4 regions of the Actinoplanes sp. L3-i22 genome follow, and region 1 is predicted to be linked to each of the others. Evidence: riboswitches for the same ligand, from Rfam matches in the RefSeq annotation. Region 1 holds a riboswitch; each other region holds the start of a gene.
What was found. Region 1 has a riboswitch for cobalamin ahead of L3i22_RS37650 (VWA domain-containing protein). Riboswitches for the same ligand answer to the same signal wherever they lie in the genome.
Positions count from the first base shown of each region.

Region 2: it holds a riboswitch for cobalamin, as region 1 does, so the genes downstream of both, L3i22_RS02310 (ribonucleoside-diphosphate reductase subunit alpha) here and L3i22_RS37650 (VWA domain-containing protein) in region 1, are expected to answer to the same signal.
Region 3: it holds a riboswitch for cobalamin, as region 1 does, so the genes downstream of both, metE (5-methyltetrahydropteroyltriglutamate--homocysteine S-methyltransferase) here and L3i22_RS37650 (VWA domain-containing protein) in region 1, are expected to answer to the same signal.
Region 4: it holds a riboswitch for cobalamin, as region 1 does, so the genes downstream of both, bluB (5,6-dimethylbenzimidazole synthase) here and L3i22_RS37650 (VWA domain-containing protein) in region 1, are expected to answer to the same signal.

Region 1 is NZ_AP024745.1:8,376,440-8,382,375, forward strand. It holds gene L3i22_RS37650 (VWA domain-containing protein) at 1-2,061, opposite strand, end outside; cobalamin riboswitch at 2,071-2,202, opposite strand; gene L3i22_RS37655 (citrate synthase) at 2,789-4,072, opposite strand; gene L3i22_RS37660 (universal stress protein) at 4,256-5,113, shown strand; gene L3i22_RS37665 (bifunctional diguanylate cyclase/phosphodiesterase) at 5,154-5,936, shown strand, end outside.
Region 2 is NZ_AP024745.1:498,997-504,932, forward strand. It holds gene L3i22_RS02295 (hypothetical protein) at 1-355, shown strand, start outside; gene L3i22_RS02300 (DUF6346 domain-containing protein) at 401-1,006, shown strand; gene L3i22_RS02305 (hypothetical protein) at 1,046-1,492, shown strand; cobalamin riboswitch at 1,539-1,747, shown strand; gene L3i22_RS02310 (ribonucleoside-diphosphate reductase subunit alpha) at 1,881-4,379, shown strand; gene L3i22_RS02315 (ribonucleotide-diphosphate reductase subunit beta) at 4,379-5,374, shown strand; gene L3i22_RS02320 (peptidase) at 5,583-5,936, opposite strand, start outside.
Region 3 is NZ_AP024745.1:5,323,367-5,329,302, forward strand. It holds gene L3i22_RS23640 (McrC family protein) at 1-100, opposite strand, end outside; gene L3i22_RS23645 (McrB family protein) at 102-1,562, opposite strand; gene L3i22_RS23650 (zinc-binding alcohol dehydrogenase family protein) at 1,681-2,607, opposite strand; gene L3i22_RS23655 (MarR family winged helix-turn-helix transcriptional regulator) at 2,692-3,129, shown strand; cobalamin riboswitch at 3,267-3,480, shown strand; gene metE (5-methyltetrahydropteroyltriglutamate--homocysteine S-methyltransferase) at 3,574-5,811, shown strand; gene L3i22_RS23665 (bifunctional diguanylate cyclase/phosphodiesterase) at 5,898-5,936, shown strand, end outside.
Region 4 is NZ_AP024745.1:7,772,962-7,778,897, reverse strand. It holds gene L3i22_RS34970 (alpha/beta hydrolase) at 1-829, shown strand, start outside; gene L3i22_RS34965 (hypothetical protein) at 909-1,790, opposite strand; cobalamin riboswitch at 1,884-2,088, shown strand; gene bluB (5,6-dimethylbenzimidazole synthase) at 2,123-2,761, shown strand; gene L3i22_RS34955 (ABC transporter permease) at 2,841-3,629, opposite strand; gene L3i22_RS34950 (ATP-binding cassette domain-containing protein) at 3,626-4,603, opposite strand; gene L3i22_RS34945 (DUF4097 family beta strand repeat-containing protein) at 4,693-5,538, opposite strand; gene L3i22_RS34940 (hypothetical protein) at 5,580-5,936, opposite strand, start outside.

The DNA of each region.
Region 1 (5,936 bases):
CACGTCGGCCCGCAGCGCGGCGGCCAGCCGACCGGCCAGGCCCAGCCGGATCGGACCGGACTCGCAGTCGACGACCACCGCGGCCACCCCGGACAACGCCGGCGCCAGCAGCAGCGGATCGGGCCCGCTGGTCGCCCGGCCGTCGGTCACCAGCACCAGCAGCGGACGCCGGCGCGGGTCACGGCGCCGCTCGGTGGCGATCGTCCGGGCGGCGGCGCGCAGGCCGGCGGCGAGCGGCGTGCGCCCGCCGGTCCGGAGCGCGGCCAGCCGCATCACCCCGACCTCGTGACTGGAGGTCGGCGGCAGCACCACCTCGGCGTCGGTCCCCCGGAACGTGATCATCCCGATCCGGTCCCGGCGCTGGTACGCGTCCCGCAGCAGGGACAGCACCGCGGTCTTGACCAGGGTCATCCGCTTGCGCGCGGCCATCGACCCGGACGCGTCCACGACGAACAGCACCAGGTTCGCCTCCCGCCCGACGTGGATCGCCTCCCGCAGGTCGCGGGGCTCCACGCCCCACCGGAGCCCGCGGTCCAGCGCGCCCCGGTGCAGCGCGGCCCGCAGGGTGGCCGGCAGGTGCGGGGCGCCGCCGAGCTTGCCGACCGGCTTCCGGGACCCGATCACCCGGCCGCGGCGCGCGTAGGCCGGCGACCGCTTCCCGGTGTGCCCGCCCCCGCCGAGCGCGGAGATCCGCAGGGTGCGGGGGCGGAAGGCGGGGCCGGCGCCGGCCGCGGCCGGCTGCTTCCCGCCCACCGGAGCGGTGTCGTCGGTGTTCGGCGGGGCATCCGTGAGCGGCGGCGTGCCACCGGTCCCGGAGCCGTTCGGCGGAGGATCCCCGGCCGGGCCGCCGCCATCCGGTCCGCGATCGGGGCCGCCGTCCGGGCCGCCGTCGTCAGGCCCGTCCGTGTCCGGGCCGCCGTCGTCGGGCCCGTCCGTGTCCGGGCCGCCGTCGTCGGGGCCCAGGTCCGGGTCCTCGCCGTCGGTGTCCTCCTGCGCCTGGCGCTCCGCTTCGGCGAGCGCCTGGTCCAGCTTCTCCTCGTCGGTGCCCGGCGGGTCCAGCGGGTCGGTGCGCCGGCGGTGCGGCAGCGCGAGCCGGGCGGCGTCCGCCACCTCGGCGGCGGTGACCAGGTCCCGGCCGTGCCAGGCGGCCAGCGCGACCGCGCACCGCGCCACCACGATGTCCGCCCGCATCCCGTCCACGCCGTAGGCCAGGCAGATCCGCGCGATCCGGTCCAGCTCGGCGTCCGGCAGGACGACCGTCGGCAGGATCGCCCGGGCGGCCGCGATCCGCGTCGCGTACTCCCGCTCGTCGGCCGCGAAGCGCTCCGCGAACGCGGCCGGGTCCAGCTCGTAGGCGAGCCGCCGCCGGACCACCTCGGCCCGCAGGCGGGCGTCCCGGGGCGCGGCCACCGTCACCACCAGGCCGAACCGGTCGACCAGCTGCGGGCGGGGCTCGCCCTCCTCCGGGTTCATCGTGCCGACCAGCAGGAACCGGGCCGCGTGCTTGACCGACACCCCGTCCCGCTCGACGTGCGCCCGGCCCATCGCGGCCGCGTCCAGCAGCAGGTCCACCAGGTGGTCGGGGAGCAGGTTGACCTCGTCGACGTAGAGCACCCCGCGATGGGCGGCGGCGAGCAGGCCCGGCTCGTACGCCTTGACCCCGTCGGCGAGCGCCCGCTGGATGTCGAGGGTGCCGACCACCCGGTCCTCGGTGGCGCCGACCGGCAGCTCGACCAGCGTCGCGGGCCGGTACGCCGCCGGGGTGTCGGCGGCGTGCGGCCCGTCGGGGCACTCCGGGTCGGGCGCGGCCGGGTCGCACGCGAACCGGCAGCCGCGCACCACGGTGACCGGAGGCAGCAGGCCGGCCAGCGCGCGCACCACGGTGCTCTTGGCGGTGCCCTTCTCCCCGCGGACCAGGACCCCGCCGACCGCCGGGGACACCGAGGTCAGCAATAGGGCGAGGCGCAGGTCGTCGAGGCCGACCACGGCCGAGAACGGGTACGGAGTCGTCACAGGGTGTTCCCTCCCGGCGGGTGTCCACGCCCGCGCGTCGGCTGTCACGAGCGGCCGGAGTCTCCTGACTCCCGGATCGCCGTTCCCCGCTCGCCTTCCGGCCCGGACGGGCCGTGGCGGGCTGCCGCCGCAGCGGATCGCTCCCCGGTCACAGTGGCGGGACCGTCCCGGACTCGCACCGGGTTCCTCCGCGACCGCTCGGCGATCACTCTTTCCTACCGCCGGTCCGCCCGTCAAACAGCGACCAGGCAGATCACACGCCCGCCGCGCCCGGCAACCCCGCCTGCCACCTCAGCCGCAGCCGACAGTGTCGGCCCGGCCCGCGCGCCGCTCGCGCTCCCCGGCTGGCACTCACGGTCCTTCCCGGCCCTCGAAACAGCCCTCAGCGCCGGCCTGCACCGCGGGACGCGGCTGGGCGGTGACCCGGCAACCGGGTCGCGTGGGTTCTTTTGAACCGTGACCACCCACGGACGTCGCCCTTGCGGGTCTCGTGTTCTGGGCGCCCCGCGCCCTTGCGAGACCCGGAAGGGTCCCCGCGGGAGCGACGATCCGGACCCCGGCGGACCGAGGCAAAAATGAACTTGATCTTGAAGTAGGTCCTGCTCGAAGAGCAGCCGCACCGTCCACCCTGGGCGATCGGGGACGCGAAAACGCCCCACCGGATTTCCGGTGGGGCGCGTTTTCAAAAGTCTTTCCGCCAGTGCCGGCGCCGAACTCCGCCTCTTGAGTCCGGGCCGTGTCGTTCAGTTCTTTCCCAGAATTGCCGTGGAACTTCTCAGCGCTGCGACATCGGAACGAAGTCGCGGACCGGCGCGCCGGTGTAGATCTGCCGCGGGCGACCGATCTTGTTCGCCGGGTCGTGCATCATCTCGCGGTACTGAGCGATCCAGCCCGGAAGACGCCCGATGGCGAACAGCACCGTGAACATCTTCGTCGGGAAGCCCATGGCCTTGTAGATCAGGCCGGTGTAGAAGTCGACGTTCGGGTACAGCTTGCGGGAGACGAAGTAGTCGTCGTGGAGCGCGATCTCCTCGAGCTTGAACGCGATCTCCAGCAGCGGGTCCGGGTTGTCCAGGGTCGACAGCATCTCCTGGGCGGCCTTCTTGACGATGGCGGCGCGCGGGTCGTAGTTCTTGTAGACCCGGTGGCCGAAGCCCATCAACTTGACGCCCTTCTCCTTGTTCTTCACTCGCGTGACGAAGGAGTTGACGTCGCCGCCGTCCTTGCGGATCTGCTCGAGCATCTCGAGCACCGCCGCGTTGGCGCCGCCGTGCAACGGGCCGGAGAGGGCGTTGATGCCGGCCGAGACCGAGGCGAACAGGTTCGCCTGGGCCGAGCCGACCATCCGGACGCTCGACGTGGAGCAGTTCTGCTCGTGGTCGGCGTGCAGCACGAACAGCATGTCGAGGATCTTCGCGACCTTCGGGTCGACGTCGTAGTTGACGGTCGGCAGGCCGAAGGTGAGGCGCAGGAAGTTCTCGACGTAGTCGAGCGAGTTGTCCGGGTACGGCAGCGGGTGACCGATCGACTTCTTGTACGCGTACGCCGCGATCGTCGGAAGTTTCGCCATCAGCCGGATTGCGGAGATATCGACCTGCTCGTCGTCCAGCGGGTCGAGCGCGTCCTGGTAGAAGGTGGACAGCGCGGTGACCGCCGAGGAGAGCACCGCCATCGGGTGCGCGTCACGCGGGAAACCGGAGAAGAAGGTCCGCATCTCCTCCTGGAGGAGCGTGTGCACACGGATCTTGTCGCCGAAGTCGCGCAGCTGAGCCTCGGTCGGGAGCTCGCCGTTCATCAGGAGGTACGAGACCTCCAGGAACGACGACTTCCCGGCCAGCTGCTCGATCGGGTATCCGCGGTAGCGGAGAATTCCGGCGTCACCGTCGATGTAGGTGATCGCCGAGGTGGTCGATGCGGTGTTGACGAAACCGACGTCGAGTGTGACGAAACCGGTCTCCTTCAGCAGAGCACTGACGTCGATGCCGCCCGGCCCGTCGACGGCGTCGGTGACGCCCATCGACAATTGGCCACCGGGGTGGTCGAGCTTGACATCCGTCATGTATTTCCCTCACTTCACCGGCAGATGTCCCAAAGATTTTGCCGTTCACCGTAAACCCTCAACCTGAATGGGTCATCAGGTGGCCACCCGGTGAGGCATTGGTCACCAGTCCCTATGGACCGTTGCGCCATAGATAATGATCGGTATATTGCGAGAACGTTACGGGGAGCGGAGGTCGGACCGATGCAGATCCCGAATCGGCCGCCCGTGGTGGTCGGCGTCAACAAGACCGCGGCCGGTCTGGCCGCCGTGCGCCTCGGCGCGCGCGAGGCGGTCTCCCGAGGCACTTCACTGTTCGTGGTGCACGCCTTCACCTGGAACGCGGCGGGGGACCGCCAGGTCGCCTCACGCGTCGTCGAGGAGGCGGTCACCACCGCCCAGCGTTCCACACCCGGCGTCGATGTGCGCGGTCAACTCGTGGATGGATCACCCGGATCGGTGCTGCGCCGGTACAGCCGGACCGCCACGATCCTGGTCGTCGGCGCGCGGCCGGGCGGGTCGGCGCTGCTGGAGGTGGTGACCCAGGCCTGGTGCCCGGTGATCGTGACGCACGGTCCGCGGCCGCCGGCCGGCCGGGTGCTGGCCGCGGTGGACGGTTCCGGGCCGTCCGTCCTGGCGCTCCGGTTCGCCGCCGAGATGGCCCGCCGCCGGGGGCGCCGGCTGGACGTGGCGTACGCGACCGGCGAGAGCGAGGGCGGCGAGAGCGCCGGGGCCCGGGTGCTCGACGAGGTGATCGCCGCGGTGCCGGACCTGCCGCCGCTGCGCCGCCGGCTGCTGACCGGGACACCGGCCGCCGCCCTGGAACGCGCGTCCCGGCGCTCCGCGCTGCTCGTGCTCGGGCCGCGCGGGACCGGTGGCGCCGCCCGGTTCGGGTCGGTGGCCTACGAGATGCTCCGGCACAGCGGCTGCCCGACCGCCTTCGTCCACGGCCGCCGCGAGCCGGCCGCCCGCAAGGGCCGGGAGAATCGTGGGCCGGCCACGCACAAAGGTGGCGGGAAGTCGGAACCCGGCCACTCGACCACCCGCGCGTTGCTACGGTGAGCAAAAGCTAAGTCTTAGGGCAAAACGGGAGGAATGCCCGGTGCGCTCCGTGCTCCCGCCCGCCATCGCCCGCCGCCAATGGCAGATCATGGCCGCCTTCGGGGTCGTCGTGACCGCGGTCTACACCGCCTACTCGTCGACCGGCCTCGCCTCCGGAAGCCTGGTCCTGCTCGGTGTGCTGACCGTGGTGGCCTGCTTCCTCGGTCCCCGTCGCTGGGGCGCCGAGCCACCTGCTGCGTGGCTGATGATGGCCCTGGCCGCGCTGCTGTTCCTGGTCGGGCTGCTGATCCGGCCGACCGTCACCAACCTGGCGATGCCGCTGCCGCTGCTCGCCGACGTGGCCACGTTCAGCGGCTACCTGCTGCTCGGCGGCTTCCTGTTCATGCTGTTGCGGGCCCGGCAGAGCCTGGAGAAGCACGCCGTGCTGGACGGGCTGATCGTCTGCCTGGCCGCCGGGGTGACCAGCACGCTGCTGCTCGCCGCGCCGGCCGCGGCGATCTCCGGGCGGCCCGCGCTGCTCTCCATCATCCAGAGCAGCTATCCGCTCTTCGACGTGATGCTCGCGCTGCTCGTGATCAACCTGGCCTTCACCACCAAGACCTGGCCGGTCAGCATGGTCGCGCTGCTGGTGATGATGGTCGGACTGTTCCTCGGGGACACCGCGTACGCGATCGTCGGCGTGAACGGCCAGATCTACGCGTCCCCGCTGCTCAACCTGCCGTACGTGCCGGCGTACACGGCGCTGGGCGTGGCCGCGCTGCATCCGTCCGTGGTGGAGATGAGCCGGGCCGATCGGCTGCCCGTGCAGGCCTGGTCCTGGCAG
Region 2 (5,936 bases), 4.1 Mb from region 1:
ATACACCGGGAAGATCGTTCGAGTCCTCCAGCGACTCGACGATGCCATTGCCGAGCTCGGCGGCAAGTTCGCACTCGTCAGGGCCATCTGTGGTCGCATCAAGGATCTCCTGGAAGAAGCCACCTTCGGGTCGGTGTTCCTCAACTCGGCGAAGCTCGCCGAGGCGGACGGCTACCTCGCGGACAGCGCGGGTCCATGGGCTGCGTACAAAGCGGCATATCACACCTTCGATCATGCCGATGAGGTCGTCTACGGTACGAAGGCGAAGGTTGCCGTGGACGCCTTACGCGAAGGACTCCGGGGCAACAGCATCCAGAACGGCGCCGCCACCGGCGACACCCTGCTGGACAACTGATTCACTCCGCCGGCAGATTCCGATGAATGCTCTTGGAGATGCGCGATGACTGATGAGAATCGGGCGGCCTATCGCAAGCGCCGGATGGCGGAGATGTTGGCCGAGGCCGAAGCCGGCGTGGCTCGTTCCAGGGCTGCCAAGCAGAGGGCCGCGGAGATCGGGCCGGTGATCGAGAGCAGGCGTGGTGGGTGGTTCCGCAATGTTCTCGGCCTTCTGATCATTTTGGCGGTCTCGTTCGTCCTGCTCGCCACGTCGATGACCGTTGCCCGCTTCACCGGTGCGGATTTCGCCGATGCTCGCCGGACGGGCGAGGCGAAGATCGTGAGTTGCGAGCGCCGGGGGCCGGTCAGCCTCAAAGGGTTCGGCTATTACAAAGCATGCTCAGTTTCGATCTCGTGGAGCGGGCGGGCTCGCGTGACGATCGACAAACCCGGGTTCTTCACCGATGAGAAGCCGGGGGATACGTTCACGATCGGCGAGAACACGGGTAGTCGGGGTCGCATCGGGTACTCGCGCGCCGAACTGCCCAGCCGGGGATGGGTGACCTTCATCGCCGCCGTGATCGGCTTTCTGGGCGTAGTGCCGATCCTCCTGCTGCTCGCCATGTTGCGTGACGGACTCCGCGGCCTGTTCCGGCGGCGGCGGGAGTAGTGCGGCTTTTCTGTCGTACCCCCTTGGTTTGATCTCGGCATGGGTGCTTCCGGTTGGAGTTACTACGTCGCGTACCAGCCTGATCTGGGGCGGGCGCTCGACGAGCTGCGCAAGAAGGTCTTCGACGAGGGCGACTACTGGTGGGCCGAGCCACACGAGCTCGGCAAGTCCGCCGCCGACTGTCCGAACCGGCCGCGGACCGAGGAGGAGCTCTGGTCGTCCGAGTCGGTGCAGGAGTGCGGGACCCACTCGATCCTCGACGTGCGCGAGGTGGTGCCGACCCGGTCGAAGGCGACGCTCTGTACCGTCGTCCCGCTCCGGGAGGACGAGATCCTGGCGGCCGCGGGGGTCGTCAAGCTGACCAGGGCGCACGTCGGGGTGATCGAGGATCTTGCCAATGAGCGCTGGCTCGGGCGCTGCGCGGTGCTGCACGACGACGCCGGTAATCCGTCCGAGATCTACTTCTGGGGTTTTTCGGGAGACTGAGTGCGACACACCATATGGCGTTGCGTCGGCTCGGCGAGGCCCATATATAGTGTCGATCGCAGCTGGTTCGGCGCGCCTTCACGGGCGGGCCGAGGCAAGAGGGAATCCGGTGTGAGGCCGGAACTGCCCCGCAGCGGTGAGTGGGAACGACCGCCGTCACACGGCACTGGGCCGCATGGCCTGGGAAGCGACGGCCAGTAGGAACGAGCATGTCGCCCACGAGTCCGAAGACCTGCCAGCGCGCCGCACGCAAACCGTGTGCGGCGGTCGAAGGCCGCGTGGGACGGTCGACGCCTTCGCTTTGCCGTGCGCGCCTGCGGGCCCGTGCGCGAGTGTGGTGTCTTCCTGCGCGGGTTGCGGCCGTGTTGACTCGCGAGGGAAGAGGGCCATGACGCTCACGCCGGAGAAGAGCCCGGAAAAAAGCCTGGACGCGGCCACCGTTCCGGGGCAGCGCCGCCAGGTGATGCAGGTGCGCAAGCGCAACGGCGAGCTGGAGCCGGTCGACGTCAACAAGATCGTCGCCGCGGTCGAGCGGTGGATCACCGGTCTGGACGAGGTCGACCCGCTGCGCGTGGCCACCAAGACCATCAGCGGGCTGTACGACGGCGCCACCACCGAGGAGCTGGACAAGCTCTCGATCCAGACGGCCGCCGAGCTGATCGGCGAGGAGCCGCAGTATTCGCGGCTCGCCGCGCGCCTGCTGATCGACCTGGTCTCGCAGGAGGTCCGCGAGCAGGACGTCACCATGTTCAGCGAGTCGATCGCGCTCGGCCACGCCGAGGGCCTGATCGGCGACGACACGCTGGCGTTCGTCACCGAGCACCGGGACGAGTTGAACGCCGCCATCGACCTCGGCGCGGACCTGCGCTTCGAGTACTTCGGGCTGCGTACCGTCGCCGACCGTTACCTGCTGCGCCACCCGACCAAGCGGATCCCGATCGAGACCCCGCAGTACTGGCTGCTGCGGGTCGCCTGCGGCCTGTCGCAGACCGCGGCCGAGGCGATTGGCTTCTACCGCCTGATGTCGTCGCTGGCGTACCTGCCCAGCTCGCCGACGCTGTTCAACTCCGGCACCCGGCACACCCAGATGTCGAGCTGCTTCCTGGTGGACTCGCCGAAGGACGAGCTGGACTCGATCTACGAGCGGTACCACCAGGTCGCGAAGCTGTCGAAGTTCTCCGGCGGCATCGGCATCGCCTGGTCGCGGGTCCGCGGCCGGGGCGCGCTGATCCGGGGCACGAACGGCAAGTCGAACGGCATCGTCCCGTTCCTGAAGACCCTCGACGCGGGCGTGGCCGCGGTCAACCAGGGCGGCCGGCGCAAGGGCGCGGCCTGCGTCTACCTGGAGCCGTGGCACCCGGACATCGAGGAGTTCCTGGAGCTGCGGGACAACACCGGCGAGGAGTCCCGGCGCACCCACAACCTGAACCTGGCCAACTGGATCCCGGACGAGTTCATGCGCCGCGTCGAGGCCGACGAGGACTGGTCGCTCGTCGACCCGTCGGACGCCCCTGAGCTGCCCGATCTCTTCGGCGAGGAGTTCACCGAGGCCTACCGCAACGCGGAGAAGAAGGCCGTCAAGACGGTCAAGGCCCGGGACCTGTACGGACGGATGATGCGCACCCTGGCGCAGACCGGCAACGGCTGGATGACGTTCAAGGACCGCTCGAACGCGCTGTCGAACCAGACCGGCGCGCCGGGCAACACCATCCACCTGTCGAACCTGTGCACCGAGATCCTCGAGGTGAACTCGGACGACGAGACCGCGGTCTGCAACCTGGGGTCGATCAACCTGGGCGCGCACACCACGGCGGACGGCGTCGACTGGGAGCGGCTGCGCGCGACCGTGCGTACCGCGGTGGTCTTCCTGGACCGGGTCATCGACATCAACTACTACCCGTCGCAGCAGGCGGAGGCGTCGAACCCGCGCTGGCGGCCGGTCGGCCTGGGGCTGATGGGCCTGCAGGACGCGTTCTTCACGCTGCGGCTCCCGTTCGACTCGGCCGAGGCCAAGGAGCTCTCCACCCGGGTCCAGGAGGAGATCCTGCTGACCGCGCTGGAGGCGTCCGCCGGTCTCGCCGAGCAGTTCGGCGCGCACCCGTCGTTCCCGGAGACCCGCGCGGCCAAGGGCGACCTGCACCCCGAGCTGTGGGGCGCCGAGCTGTCGCAGACCGCGCGCTGGGCGTCGGTGAAGACCCGGATCGCGGCCACCGGCCTGCGTAACTCGCTGCTCGTGGCGATCGCGCCGACGGCCACCATCGCGTCGATCGCCGGCTGCTACGAGTGCATCGAGCCGCAGGTCTCCAACCTGTTCAAGCGCGAGACGATGTCCGGCGAATTCCTGCAGATCAACACCTATCTGGTACGGGAGTTGAAGGCCCGCGGGCTGTGGACCGCCCCGATCCGCGAGGCGATCAAGCGGGCCGAGGGGTCGGTGCAGGGCATCACCGAGCTGCCTTCCGACATCAAGGACATTTTCCGTACGGCGTGGGAGCTCCCGCAGCGTGCCCTGATCGACCTGGCCGCGGCCCGCGCGCCGTTCATCGACCAGTCGCAGTCGCTGAACCTGTTCCTGGCCTCGCCGACCATCGGCAAGGTGTCCTCGATGTACCTGTACGCCTGGAAGTCCGGCCTGAAGACGTCGTACTACCTGCGTTCGCGCCCCGCGACCCGGATCCAGCAGGCCACCACCGCGGCGGTCGCCCCGGCCGCGGCCGTGCCGGCAGTGGTGGCCCCGGTCGTCATCCCGGCGCAGACCACCACCCTGGTCGCCAACCCGTCCGGCGCCGGCCAGGTCGCCACGCTGAGCCTGAACCTGCTCGGCGACACCGGCGGCGCGCTCGCCGCGTCCCTTGAGAACCCCGATATCTGTGAGGCCTGCCAGTAATGCTGCTCGACCCTGGAATGGACCTGACCCTGCGGCCGATGAAGTACCCGCACTTCTTCGACCGCTACAAGGACGCCATCAAGAACACCTGGACGGTCGAGGAGGTCGATCTCCACTCCGACCTCGCCGACCTGGCCAAGCTGAGCCCGGCCGAGCAGCACCTGGTGTCCCGGCTGGTCGCGTTCTTCGCCACCGGCGACACGATCGTGGCGAACAACCTGGTGCTCAACCTGTACCAGCACGTCAACTCGCCGGAGGGCCGGCTCTACCTGTCCCGGCAGCTGTTCGAGGAGGCCGTGCACGTTCAGTTCTATCTGAACCTGCTCGACACCTATGTGCCGGACGAGAACGAGCGGTTCGAGGCGTTCGCCGCGATCGACAACATTCCGTCGATCGCGCGTAAGGCCGAATTCTGTTTCAAGTGGATCGACTCGGTCTTCGATCTGCGCAAGCTGGAGACCCGCGAGCACCGGCGGGCGTTCCTGCTCAACGTGATCTGCTTCGCCGCGTGCATCGAGGGCCTGTTCTTCTACGGCGCCTTCGCGTATGTGTACTTCCTGCGCTCCCGCGGTGTCCTGCAGGGCCTCGCCTCCGGCACCAACTGGGTGTTCCGCGACGAGAGCATGCACATGGCGTTCGCGTTCGACGTGGTCGACACCGTCCGGCAGGAGGAGCCGGACCTGTTCGACGCCGAGATGGAGCAGCAGGTCCGCGACATGCTGGCCGAGGCCGTCGAGTGTGAGGTCCAGTTCGCCGAGGACCTGCTCGCCCAGGGCGTCTCCGGGATGTCCCTCGGCGACATGCGCGAATACCTGCAGCACGTGGCCGACCGGCGGCTGCAGGTGCTCGGCATCGCGCCGATGTACGGCAGCAAGAACCCGTTCGCCTTCATGGAGCTGCAGGACGTCCAGGAGCTCTCGAACTTCTTCGAGCGCCGGGTCTCCGCCTACCAGGTCGGCGTGACCGGAAGCGTCAGCTTCGACGACGACTTCTGAGTCGCGGCCGCTGACCACGGGAAAGCCCGGGACCGGTGGAACCGGTCCCGGGCTTTTGTGGTTTTTGCAACCGTGCCCACCCGCGGACGTCGCCCTTGCGGGTCTCGTGTTCTGGGCGCCCCGCGCCCTTGCGAGGCCCGGAAGGGTCCCCGCGGGAGCGACGATCAGTTATTGGCCGCAGCCGTGGCAATGAATCTCTTGAAGTGCATCAGACCCGGCGGCGCCGCCGGGTCAGGGAGAAGCCGAACAGGCCGGTCAGGGCGGCCAGGATGCCGCCGCCGGCGGTCCAGAACCAGCGGCCGGAGAAGTCCGGCAGCCAGTCCAGGCTGAAGCCGCTCTTGTCGGTCTCGGCGCCCGCGGCGGCCGAGGCGGACGGCGCCGGGGTGGTCAGCACGGTGCCCGGCTGGTTGTTCGGCACCAGCGGCTTGGCCAGTTCGCCCTGGTCGGCGTCGAGATCGCCCTTCGCCGTGGTGAGACTGAGGCTGATTTTGAGGGGCAGGCCCAGGTCGGTCTCCGGCACCTGGGTGCTGGACAGCCGCACGTAGTACGTGCCCGGCAGCGG
Region 3 (5,936 bases), 3.1 Mb from region 1:
CGCGCTCGCCGCGCGTTCCGACGGTCAGCCGGGCCAGTTCGGCCGCTTCTCCCGCGCTGAGCCGTACCGTCCTGGTCTGATACTCGACCAGCCGCAGCATCTCAGGCGAGTTCCGCGATCAGCGTCCGGACATCCGCGTCCAGCCGCCCCAGCTCGGCCGGTTGCTCGAACCAGTATTCGGCCAGGTAGGGGCGCAACTGGTACGCCCAGATCCGTTCGGCGACGGCGGCATCCAGGGCTTCCGTCATCCAGTAGGAGTGCCCGGGACTGACCGGCGCCTCGGGCCCGACCCGGTCCCGGATGAGCCGGAACACACCCAGCGCGAGCTCGGCGTTGCCGTCCGGGCGGCCCGCGGTCCACCGGTCGAGCACCTTCTCGTCGGGCGGCAGCGGAAAAGCGTTGAACCGCCGCCGCAGCGCGAAATCGAGCATCGCCAGACTGCGATCAGCGGTGTTCATCGTGCCGAGCAGAAAAACATTCGGAGGTACGGAGAAACGCCGTTGCGAATACGGCAGCGTCACCTCGGTGTCCCGGTACTCCAGCAGGTAGAGCAGCTCACCGAAGACAGCCGCGAGGTCGGCCCGGTTCATCTCGTCGATGATCATCACGAAGGTCTCGCCGGGCGCCTCCCGGGCCCGCTCACACAGCCGCGCGAAGATCCCGGGACGCACCTCGTAGCGCAACCCACCCTCGGACGCCTCCGGCCGCAGCCCTTCGATGAAGTCCTCGTACGAATACGCCGGATGAAACTGCGCGAGCTCGATGTGCGCGGGGGAGGTGGCCAGATGCCGGGCGAGCAGTCGTGCCACGTGGGTCTTGCCGGTGCCGGGCGGCCCGTGGAACACCCCCTGTCGCATCCCGGTGGTGAGCGCCTGAACCCACTGGTCCACCTGCTCGACCTCGAGGAAGCAGCCCTCGGCGACCTCCTCCACGCCGAGTTCCAGCGGCAGTTCCGGCTCGGCCGGCGCCGGCCGAGCGGCGCGCATGACGGCGGTCAGGATCGCATCGGCCTCCTGCGGCGCCACTCCGTGTCTCTCCCGCCAGGCGCGCAGATCAGCGCAGAACGTCTGGTATGCGGTCTGGCTGTTTGCGCTGTATCTGACCCCGGTTTCCTGGGCGAGCCCGAGCATCGTCGCGTTGACGCAGACGCCGAACTGGTCGGGATCGCGCAGGTAGAGCAGGAAGCTGGGCAGCGATGAGCCGGCATGCGCGAACATCGGCCGGAACGTGTAGATCCGCCCGAGCGTGGCCAGCGCCTCGGGGATGGGCTCACGCCACAGCCGGGTCGTCATCCGGTTGAACGTGGCCGGGTCGGTGCCGAGCTTGCTCATGATCGCGCCGGTGAAGCCCGGGGTGAACCGGTCGAACCGCGCCCGGCCGAGTTTGCCGTGCTGATTTATCAATCGGCCGAGCGCGATGATCCGCTCAGCGTCCATCACCCCGAGCTGTTCGTCGAGAAACGCGCGCACCTGATCCTCGGCGGCGATCCGGGCCGACACGAACTCCGGCCCGAACTGCTCACGGACAGCGGCAATGACCTCGGTGGTCCTGGTGACCGACATCCGCCAGTTCTAGCAGCCCGCCCGGCGACCCGTCATCGGCCGCCCCTGCCCGCCGCTCCCGGAATCCGGGTCGGGCGGATCGAACGTCAGGGTCAGGGTGCTGTGGTGACCGGCCGATTCACGGGACGAAGACCAGCCGGTCGCCGGTCTCCGAGGTCCACTCCCGGCCGATGTCCGCGAGCGGCACGGCCCGCGCCCGCACCTCCAGCCCACCCCCACCCAGCGCCCCGGCGAGCTCCGGCAGCTCGGCCATGAAGTCGCGCGGGCTGACCGACCCGATCCCACTGCCGATGATCCGCAGCCGGGCCGCCCGCAGCGCGACCGACGGCACGGCCGCCACCTCCCCGGCGATCGACCCGATCTGGATCCAGGTCAGCGGGGCCCCGCGATCCGCGCGGGCGGTCAGCATCGGAACCATGGCCCGGGCGGCCGGGTCCCCCCACACGTAGTCGATCACCACGTCGACGTCGGCGGCCCGCTCGATCCGGTCGAAGGTGATCGTCTCGTCCGCGCCGAGGCCGGTCAGCTCCGCGAGCCGGTCGGCGTCGCGCCCGGCGGCGATCACCCGGGCGGCGCCGAACAGCTTGGCGATCTGCACCGCCAACCGGCCCGCGCCGCCGGTCGCGCCCAGGACCAGCACCCGCTGCCCGGGCCGGAAGTCGATGCGCCGGCGCAGGGCGACCCAGGAGGACATCGCCGGGTTCATCCCGGCGGCGATCCGGACCGGGTCGGCGCCGGCCGGCAGCACGATGCTGCGGCGCACGTCGATCACCGTACGGTCGGCGAACGTCCCGAGGTTCGTGTCGTCGAGCGCGGCGTACCGCAGGTCGCCCGCCGGGTCACGCACGACGGCGTCGACGCCCGGCACGATCGGGAACCCGCCGGTGCCGCTGTAGTGCGTGCCGCCGGCCTTGGCCCGGGTCAGGTGGTGCAGGCCGGCGGCGAGCACGTCGACGACCATCTCGTGGTCGCCGGCGGCGACCGGGTCGGGCTGCTCGCGGTAGACCGGCGGAGCGTCGAACGAGGTGAGGACGGCGGCGTGCATGAGAACCTCCACGAAAGATAGGTGGGATTACCAACTAATCCGAGGATGGTTGGTAATCCCACCTATGTCAACTAGGGTGTGGGCATGACGTCGGACGCCGTGGTGGACGCGCTGGTCCGCAGCTGTTTCCAGGTGATGGGCGTGCTGACCCGGATCGGCGCGGAGAACGACCTGTCCCTGACCCAGCTGCGCGTGCTCGGCATCCTGCGCGACCGCCGTGCCCGGGTCACCGACCTGGCCCTGTTCCTGGGCGTGGACAAGTCGTCGATGTCCGGGCTGATCGACCGCGCCGAGCGCCGCGGGCTGATCGGCCGCGACCGGAATCCCGGCGACCGGCGGGCGACGGACGTGTTCCTGACCCCGGCCGGGATCGAGCTGACCGGGCGCCTCTACGCCGACGTCCGCCGCGCCCTGGAGCCGGCGACCCGCGAGCTCGACGCGGAGCAGCAGCGGACCCTGGTCACGCTGCTCGACCCGATCCTGATCGGCTCGGCCGGCCCCGGTCCGCTGAGTCCCGCCTGACGCCGGCGAACTTCAGGAAACAATCTTCGATTCGGTACGGACACAGCCCGCCCGCGTCGACCAGGATTCAACCCAGGTTCCTAGGATGCTCTAGCGGGTGTCGCGTGGCACACGGGGGATCGATCGGCTCCGACGCTAGGATGACCGGCAGTGCTGGTTCGCCCCGTCAGCCAGACGGCGGCGTCGTAAGAGGGAACCTGGTGCGAGACCAGGACTGCCCCGCAGCGGTGAGTGGGAACGAAAGCCGTCATCAAGCACTGGACCGCGAGGTCTGGGAAGCGACGGCCGGTAGGCGACCGGAAACGGTCCTGCCCGCGAGTCCGAAGACCTGCCAGCGCCGCGCCCGCCGTCCGGCGGGCGCCGCCGGCGGTCCCTCGGGAGGACCCAGGGGCCGAAGCCCTCCTTCCGTGTGCCCGCCGGGCACTTCGAGGGAAGGAACCCCCTGTGAGCACCGCATTCGGTCAGAGCACCGTGCTCGGCTATCCGCGCATCGGCGCGAACCGTGAGCTGAAGAAGGCCGTCGAGGCCTACTGGGCCGGCACGATCGACGAGGCGGCGCTGGCGTCGACCGCCGCCGGGCTGCGCGCCGAGGTGTGGCAGCAGCTGCGCAACGCCCGTCTCGACGCGATCCCGTCGAACACGTTCTCCTACTACGACCACGTGCTGGACACCGCGGTCGCGGTCGGGGCGATCCCGGCCCGGTTCCGCCGGCTGGAGCTGCCCGCGCTGGACACCTACTTCGCGATGGCGCGCGGTGTCGACGCCGAGCCCGCGCTCGAACTGACCAAGTGGTTCGCCACGAACTACCACTACCTGGTGCCCGAGATCGACCCGGAGACGATCTTCACCCCCAACCCCGCAAAACCGATTGCCGAGTACGCCGAGGCCCGCGCCCTGGGCATCGAGACCCGTCCCGTGCTGGTCGGCCCGGCCACGTTCCTGCTCCTGGCGAAGGGGCCGGATCCGTTCGCCCGCCTCGACGACCTGCTCGACACGTACGCGCAGATCCTGACCGCGCTGGCCGAGGCCGGCGTCGCCTGGGTCCAGCTGGACGAGCCGGCCTACGTCGCCGACCGGACGCCGGCCGAGATCGACGCCCTGCGGCACGCCTACACCCGGCTCGGCGAGGTGGAGCACCGGCCGCGGATCTTCGTCGCCACCTACTTCGGGGAGCTCGGCGACGCCCTGCCGGCGCTGCTCGACACCCCGATCGAGGCGCTCGGCCTGGACCTGGTCGCCGGCCCGGGCAACCTGGAACGGCTGGCCGCGTCCGGGCCGCTGGCCGGGCGGACGATCGTGGCCGGGCTGGTGGACGGGCACAACATCTGGCGCACCGACCTGCGCCGGGCGGTGGCCACCGGCGCGACCGTGACCGCGCTCGCCGACCACGTCGCCGTGTCGTCGTCGTGCTCGCTGCTGCACGTGCCGGTCGACCTGTCCGTGGAGACGCGGCTGGACCCGGAGCTGTTCGCGCGACTGGCGTTCGCCCGGCAGAAGGTCGACGAGGTGGTGCTGCTCGGCAAGGCCCTGCGCGACGGGACCGCGCACCTGCCGGCGCCGCTGCCGGCGACGCCCGCGGCGTGGCGCGATGACGCCGTACGGGCAAATCTTGCGGCCCTGACCGCGGCGGACCGTGAGCGAGGGGAATATGCGCAGCGTGCGGCTGCGCAGCAGGCGCGGCTGAAGCTGCCGGCGTTGCCGACCACGACGATCGGGTCGTTCCCGCAGACCGCCGAGCTGCGGGCGGCGCGGGCCGGGCTGCGGGCCGGCACGCTCGACGCGGCCGGGTACGAGCAGCGGATGCGCGCCGAGGTCGAGCACGTGATCCGGCTGCAGGAGCAGCTCGGGCTGGACGTGCTCGTGCACGGCGAGCCGGAGCGCAACGACATGGTGCAGTACTTCGGCGAGCGGCTCGCCGGGTTCGCCGCGACCGATCTCGGCTGGGTGCAGTCCTACGGGTCGCGGTGCGTGCGGCCGCCGATCATCTTCGGTGACGTGGCCCGCCCGGCGCCGATGACCGTGGCCTGGTCGAGCTACGCCCAGTCACTGACGGCGAAGCCGGTCAAGGGCATGCTGACCGGCCCGGTCACGATTCTGGCCTGGTCGTTCGTGCGCGCCGACCAGCCGCTGGCGGCGACCGCCGACCAGGTGGCGCTCGCGCTGCGCGACGAGTGCCGGGACCTGGAGGCCGCCGGGATCCGGGTGATCCAGGTGGACGAGCCGGCGCTGCGCGAGACGCTGCCGCTGCGCCGGGCCGACCAGCAGGCCTACCTGGAGTGGGCGGTCGGCGCGTTCCGGCTGGCGACCGGCGGGGTCGCCGACGACACCCAGGTGCACACGCACCTGTGCTACTCGGAGTTCGGCGAGGTGATCACCGCGATCGACGCCCTCGACGCGGACGTGACAAGCATCGAGGCGTCCCGCTCGAAGATGGAGATCCTCGGCGACCTGGCCGCGATCGGGTACGGCCGGGGCGTCGGGCCGGGCGTCTGGGACATCCACTCGCCGCGGGTGCCCGCGCACCGGGAGGTGGTCGAGGCGCTGCGGCGCGCGGTCGCGGCGGTCCCGGCGCGGCGGCTGTGGGTGAACCCGGACTGCGGGCTCAAGACCCGCGGTTATGCCGAGGTGGAGGCGTCGCTGCGGCGCCTGGTCGCGGCGGCCGCCGAGGTCCGCGGCAGCTGAACCACCGGGGCGAAACCACCTGATGTGCTGCCGGTTTCGTCCGTACGACTGATCCGCCGCATCGATTCGTGCCGTTCAGTGGCCCAGTGTCTGAATCTTGGTCGTCATCGGCGGGGCCGGCCGGC
Region 4 (5,936 bases), 600 kb from region 1:
CTACGCCACGATGTTCGCCGCCCACACCGATCGCGTGGTGCTCGACAGCAACGACGACCCGGATCCTGAGCTGGTCGAACGGGGCTGGGCGGCGAACTACGCGATCGGGGTCGAGGACCGGTTCCCGGACTTCGCGGCCTGGGCCGCCGCCCGCGACGGCCAGTACCACCTCGGCGTCGACCCGGCGGCGGTGCGTGGCACCTACCTGCGGCTGGCCGATTCGCTGGACCGGGAACCGCTGCCGTGGACCGGAGCCGATCCGCCGGTGCTGGACGGGAACACGCTGCGGTCGAACCTGCTCAACGGGCTCTACTCGGATTCGCGGTTCCCGCAGCTGGCCGGGCTGATGAGTGCGGCGCTCGCGGGTGGCCCGCTGCCGCCGACCGGGGCCGCGCCCGAGGCGGCGCTGCAGAACACGTTCGCGGTGCTGAACGCGACGATCTGCCACGACGTGCGCTGGCCGCGGGACATCCGGTCGTACGCCGCAGGGGTGTCGGCGAACCGGCAGGCGTTCCCGCTCACGGCCGGCATGCCGGTCAACATCTACACCTGCGCGTTCTCGCCCGCCCCGGTCGAGCCGCCGGTGCGGGTCACCCCGGACGGTCCGTCGAACGTGCTGCTCGTGCAGAACCTGCGGGATCCGGCCACGCCCTATCGCAAGGCGCTGAACCTGCGCACCGCCTTCGGCGACCGCGCCCGGATGGTCGCCGTGGACGCGGGTGGCCACGGCTCCTACCTGGAGAACGGAAACCCCTGCGGCGACGCCTGGGTGACCGCGTTCCTGACCGACGGCACCCGCCCGGCGCACGATGTGACCTGCCCCGCCTGACCATGCGGTGGTCCAGCCGACCGGTGTCGGCTGGACCACCGGGCTGATCTCGCGGCTTTGTGGCCCGCGCCGGCGAATCCTAGGGATTCTCGACCAGGGATTGCAGCGTTTCGCCGGCTCGCCGGAGGTCCCGGGGCGGCAGGGCGAGGTGGCCGGCCGGATTTCTGGCGCTGTCGATGCCGTCGCAGATCCAGATGTCGTCGTCGTGCCGCCAGCTCGCGTATCCGAACAGTTCATTGCCGTTCGCGAGTCCGTCGGCGGCGCGGCGGACCGGCATTGACAGCCGGTCGAGTCCGCCCATGAGCGACAATGCCCGGGCGAACCAGGCGACGGCTTCGTCGCTCTGCTCCTTGTCGCCGAGGATCGGCGCCAGCAGCAGAAGCCGGCGGGCGATCTCCCGGCGATCCGGCGCGCCGGCCTGAGCGATGCCTTTGAGCTCCGGCCAGCGCAGGCCCGGCCCCAGGCGCTCAGCCGACACATCGGCCAGAAGCATGCCGTCGCCGCTCGGGGGAGCGAGCCAGAACTCCATGTGGTGTTCCGCTTTACGCCGCACCCATCTGCCGCCTCGGCCCAAGGACCGGGGCACCTGCGTCCGGTGGATGATGAGGATCACCCCGCCGCGCGGAAGGGGCACGGTAAATGCCGGCCACCGATCGGGACGCTCGATCAGCGGTCGACCGATGCTCTCGATGTCGGCCCAGGAAAGACCGAAAGCCGGCTCGGCAGCCGTTTCCTCGCCGACGGTATAGGACAGGTGGGCCGGCCAGAATGCTTTTTCCTCGAACAGGTACGACCCGTCGACCGCCAATTCCGTGCTCGACGGACAAGGGCGATCGCGTTCTTCCTCGATGATGCGATCGGCGGCCGCGCGGTCGACGCCGAAGGTCTTCATCAGACGCTCCGGATCAAGCCACTCGTCGACAGGGGTCACTGGCTGTTCGTCGTAGCCGTAGAGGTGCATGCGGCCTTCCCGGCAGGGTGGTGATCGGCCGGATTTTACGGCCGGGACCGGCGGTCCCCGGAGGCGGCTCTGCGGGGGCGATAGGGTCGGCGACGGCATGAACTGTTGCGAGGTGCCCCGCCGCTGGTGGGGAGAATCTGGGAAGCCGGTGGGAATCCGGCACGGGCCCGCCGCGGTGACCGGGGAGCTGCCGCCCATACGCGTTCGCGCGTAGCCACTGGCCGGGGACGGCTGGGAAGGCGGGCGGTGAGGTGACGATCCGGGAGTCCGAAGACCGGCCTCGCGCCTGATCGCCCCGGCATGCCCGGGGCCGAGCGCAGCGGGAGCCTGCCATGACGCACGACCTGTACGAGATCGTTCACCGCCGCCGTGATGTCCGGGGCGAGTTCACCGGTGGGCCGGTGCCGGCGGCGGTGCTGGACCGGATCCTGACCGCCGCGCACGCCGCGCCCAGTGTCGGCATGTCCCAGCCGTGGGACTTCGTCGTCGTCCGGGACCGGGGGTTGCGGGAGGCGTTTCACCAGCACGTGCGGTCGGAGCGGGACGTGTTCGCCGCGTCCCTGGAGCCGGAGGCGGCCGCCCGGTTCGCCCGGATCAAGATCGACGGGGTGCTGGAGTCGACGCTGTCGATCGTGGTGACCTATGACCCGGAGCGCGGGGGTCCCGCGGTTCTGGGGCGGCATGCGATCGCCGACGCCGGGCTCTACTCGGTGTGCCTGGCCATCCAGAACCTGTGGCTGGCCGCGACGGCCGAGGACCTGGGCGTGGGCTGGGTGTCGTTCTACCGCGAGGAGTTCCTGCGGGGACTGCTCGGCATCCCGGACGGCATCCGGCCGGTCGCCTGGCTGTGCCTGGGACCGGTGAGCCGGGTGCCGGAGGTCCCGGACCTGGAACGGCACGGGTGGCGGAGCCGGCGGCCACTGCGGCTCGCCCGGCACGAGGACCGGTGGGGTGGCCCGGGGCGGGACTGACCGCGGGTGCGAGGCCCAGCCGGGAGGTTCCGGCTGGGCCTCGGGGCGGGGCTACCGCCGTACCGTCGCAATGGTGTTTTTAATGGGTGGCTCTTTGGTTGTATTTGCGTTTGGCCCACAGGTAGGAGAGGGCCGAGATGCCGGTGCACCAGGCCAGGGCGATCCAGGCGCTGTTGCCGATGCCGGTGCCGAGCAGCAGGCCGCGCAGGGTCTCGATCATCGAGGTGAAGGGCTGGTACTCGGCGAACTGGCGCAGGCCGGCCGGCATCGTCTCGGTGGGGACGAAACCGCTGCCCAGGAACGGCAGCAGGCTCAGGATCATCGGGGTGTTGCTGGCCGTCTCGACGCTGTCGGCGACCATGCCGAGCGCGACCGCCAGCCAGGTCAGCGCGAACGAGATCGCGAGCAGCATGCCGACGGTGGCCAGCCATTCGACCGGGGTGGCGTTCGGGCGGAAGCCGATCGCCAGCGCGATGCCGAGCACGAAGAACAGGGCGATGAAGATCTGCACCAGGCTGCCCAGGACGTGCCCGGTCAGCAGCGACGCGCGGGCGATGGCCATGCTGCGGAACCGGTCGACGATGCCCTCGTTCATGTCCATCGCCACCGAGATCGCGGTGCCGGCCACCGCGCCGGCGATGGTGAACAGCAGGATGCCGGGGGACAGGTAGTTCACGTACGCGGACCGGCCGCCGCCGCTGCCCAGCCCGGCGCCGAGCGTGCCGCCGAACACGTAGACGAAGAGCAGCAGGAAGATCACCGGCAGCCCGATCAGCATCAGGGTCAGTGACGGGTAGCGCTTGAGGTGCAGCAACTGCCGCTGGAACATGGTCCGCGAGTCGGTGATGGTGTGCGCCAGGGTGGTCATCGGGTCTCCTCGTCCTCGTGCTCGGCAGGGGTGGTGGCGGGCGCGCCGGTGAAGGCGAAGAACACGTCGTCCAGGTCCGGGGTGTGGATGGTCAGGTCGGCCGGCTCGACGCCGGCCCGGTCCAGCGTGGCCAGCACCGTGCGCAGCGAGGCCACGCCGCCGTCGCTGGACACCTGCAGGGTCAGCGCCTCGTCGTCGCGCTGCGTGCCGTCCAGCACCGAGGCCGCCGCCTGCAGCGCCGCCGGGTCGGCGAAGCGCAGCCGCAGGTGCCCGCCCGGGATCCGGCGCTTCAGCTCGTCCGGGGTGCCCTCGACGACGATCCGGCCGTGGTCGAGCACCGCGATCCGGTCGGCGAGCTCGTCCGCCTCGTCCAGGTACTGGGTGGTGAGGAAGACCGTGACGCCCTCGGCGACCAGGCCGCGGACGATCTGCCACATGGTGTGCCGGCTGCGCGGGTCGAGGCCGGTGGTGGGCTCGTCCAGGAAGATCAGCCGGGGGTTGCCGACCAGGGTCATCGCCAGGTCGAGGCGGCGCTGCTGGCCGCCGGAGAGCAGCGACACCGGCTTGTTCGCCGACTCGGCCAGGTCGAACCGCTCGATCAGGGCGTCCACCCGGCGGCCGCCCTCGGCCTTGCCGAGCCGGTGCAGGTTCGCCATCAGCCGCAGGTTCTCCCGGACCGTCAGCAGCCGGTCGAACGCGGAGAACTGGCCGGTCAGGCCGATCGCTGCACGGATCCCGTCGGGGTCCCGGGCCAGGTCGTGCCCGGCCACCCGGATCGAGCCGCCGTCGGCCGGCAGCAGGGTGGCGAGGATCCGGACCATCGTGGTCTTGCCGGCGCCGTTCGGGCCGAGCAGGGCGAACACGGTCCCCTCGGTGACGGTCAGGTCGATGTTGTCGAGGACGGTCTTGGTGCCGAACGTCTTGCGCAGGCCGGCCACCGAGACGGCGGGCCGGGTGGTGACTGTCGCGGTCATTCGCGTCTCCCATTTTTGGGCAGGGGCTATCGCCGGCCGGGGCACGGGCTCCCCGGCCGGGGATGGTGCGGTGGATCAGGAGGGGTGGATCAGGAGCGGTGGATCAGGATGTCGCCGAACGCCGTCCGGGCGCGCACCTCGGCCCGCTCGTCGGTCTCGGCCGGACCGTCGGCGGCGGTCAGGTCGTTGCGGACCTTGCCGTAGTGGGTGTGCACGTCGAGGCGGGCCGCGGTGCCGGACCGGATGCCGACCTCGATCCGGCCGGCCGCGCTGCGCAGCGTCGCCGCGCCGCGGATCAGCTCGCGGACGTGGATGTTGCCGTTCGCGGTGTTCGCGGTGATGCCGTCGGCGGCCTGGTCGGCGCCGATGTCGCCGTTCGCCGAGCTGATCCGCAGCTCGCTGCCGGCGTGGCCGACCCAGGTCTCGCCGTTGCCGTTCTTCAGCACGGCCGGGCCGGCCACCGAGCGGATCTCCAGCCGGCCGGAGCCGGTGGTCAGGGTGGCGTCGCCGGTGACCGACTCGGCCCGGGCCAGGCCCATCCCGGTCACCAGGGACAGCGTCTCGGCCTGCTCGACCTGCAGGTCGCCGGCGCCGGTGCGCAGCCGGCAGGCGCCGAGCGCGCCGGTGCAGCGGGCCCCGCCGACGCCGAGCTTCACGTCCAGGCCGGAGCCGACCGGCAGCTCGATCAGCACGTCGACCGAGCCGACCTTGCCGAACATGCCGAGGCCGGGCTGGCGGGGGCCACGGACGGTCAGGATGCCGGAGACGAGGTCGACCCGGGTCTGCTCGGCGGCCCGGGTGTCCCGGTCATTGGCGGCGGAGGCGGGGCGCACGGTGACGACGGTGTCCGGGCGGTCGGTCGCGACCACCTGGAGGTCGCCGATCACGACGTCGACGACGGCGGTGATCGGTCCGGTGGTGTCGAAAATGGGCATGGGAAGCTCCGTTCTCCTGCGAGGGGGTCCTTCGAGGGGGGTCAGCGGACCCAGCCGGTGTAGCGCTGGCCGCCGGTGGCCGGGCTGATCACCGCGGGGCGGGGCGCGTCGCCGTCGGCCGCGGCGGCCGCGGCCCGGATCAGCCAGGTGTTGATCGAGACGCCGGCGCGGGTGGCGGCCTGCTCGACCCGGCCCTTCAGGTGCTCGGGGAGGCGCAGACTGATCCGGACGGTGGCCTCGTCCTCACCCACCGTGGGTGCGGGCGCCGGCTCCGGCGTGGGCGCCGACTGGTCGGTCCAGGTGTCGGCGGGGGCCGGGGTCACCACGAAGGCCGGCTCCCGGTTGCGCAGGCGCAGGTCGACCGAGCCGGGCGCGAGATCGCGGGTGATCTCGGTGGC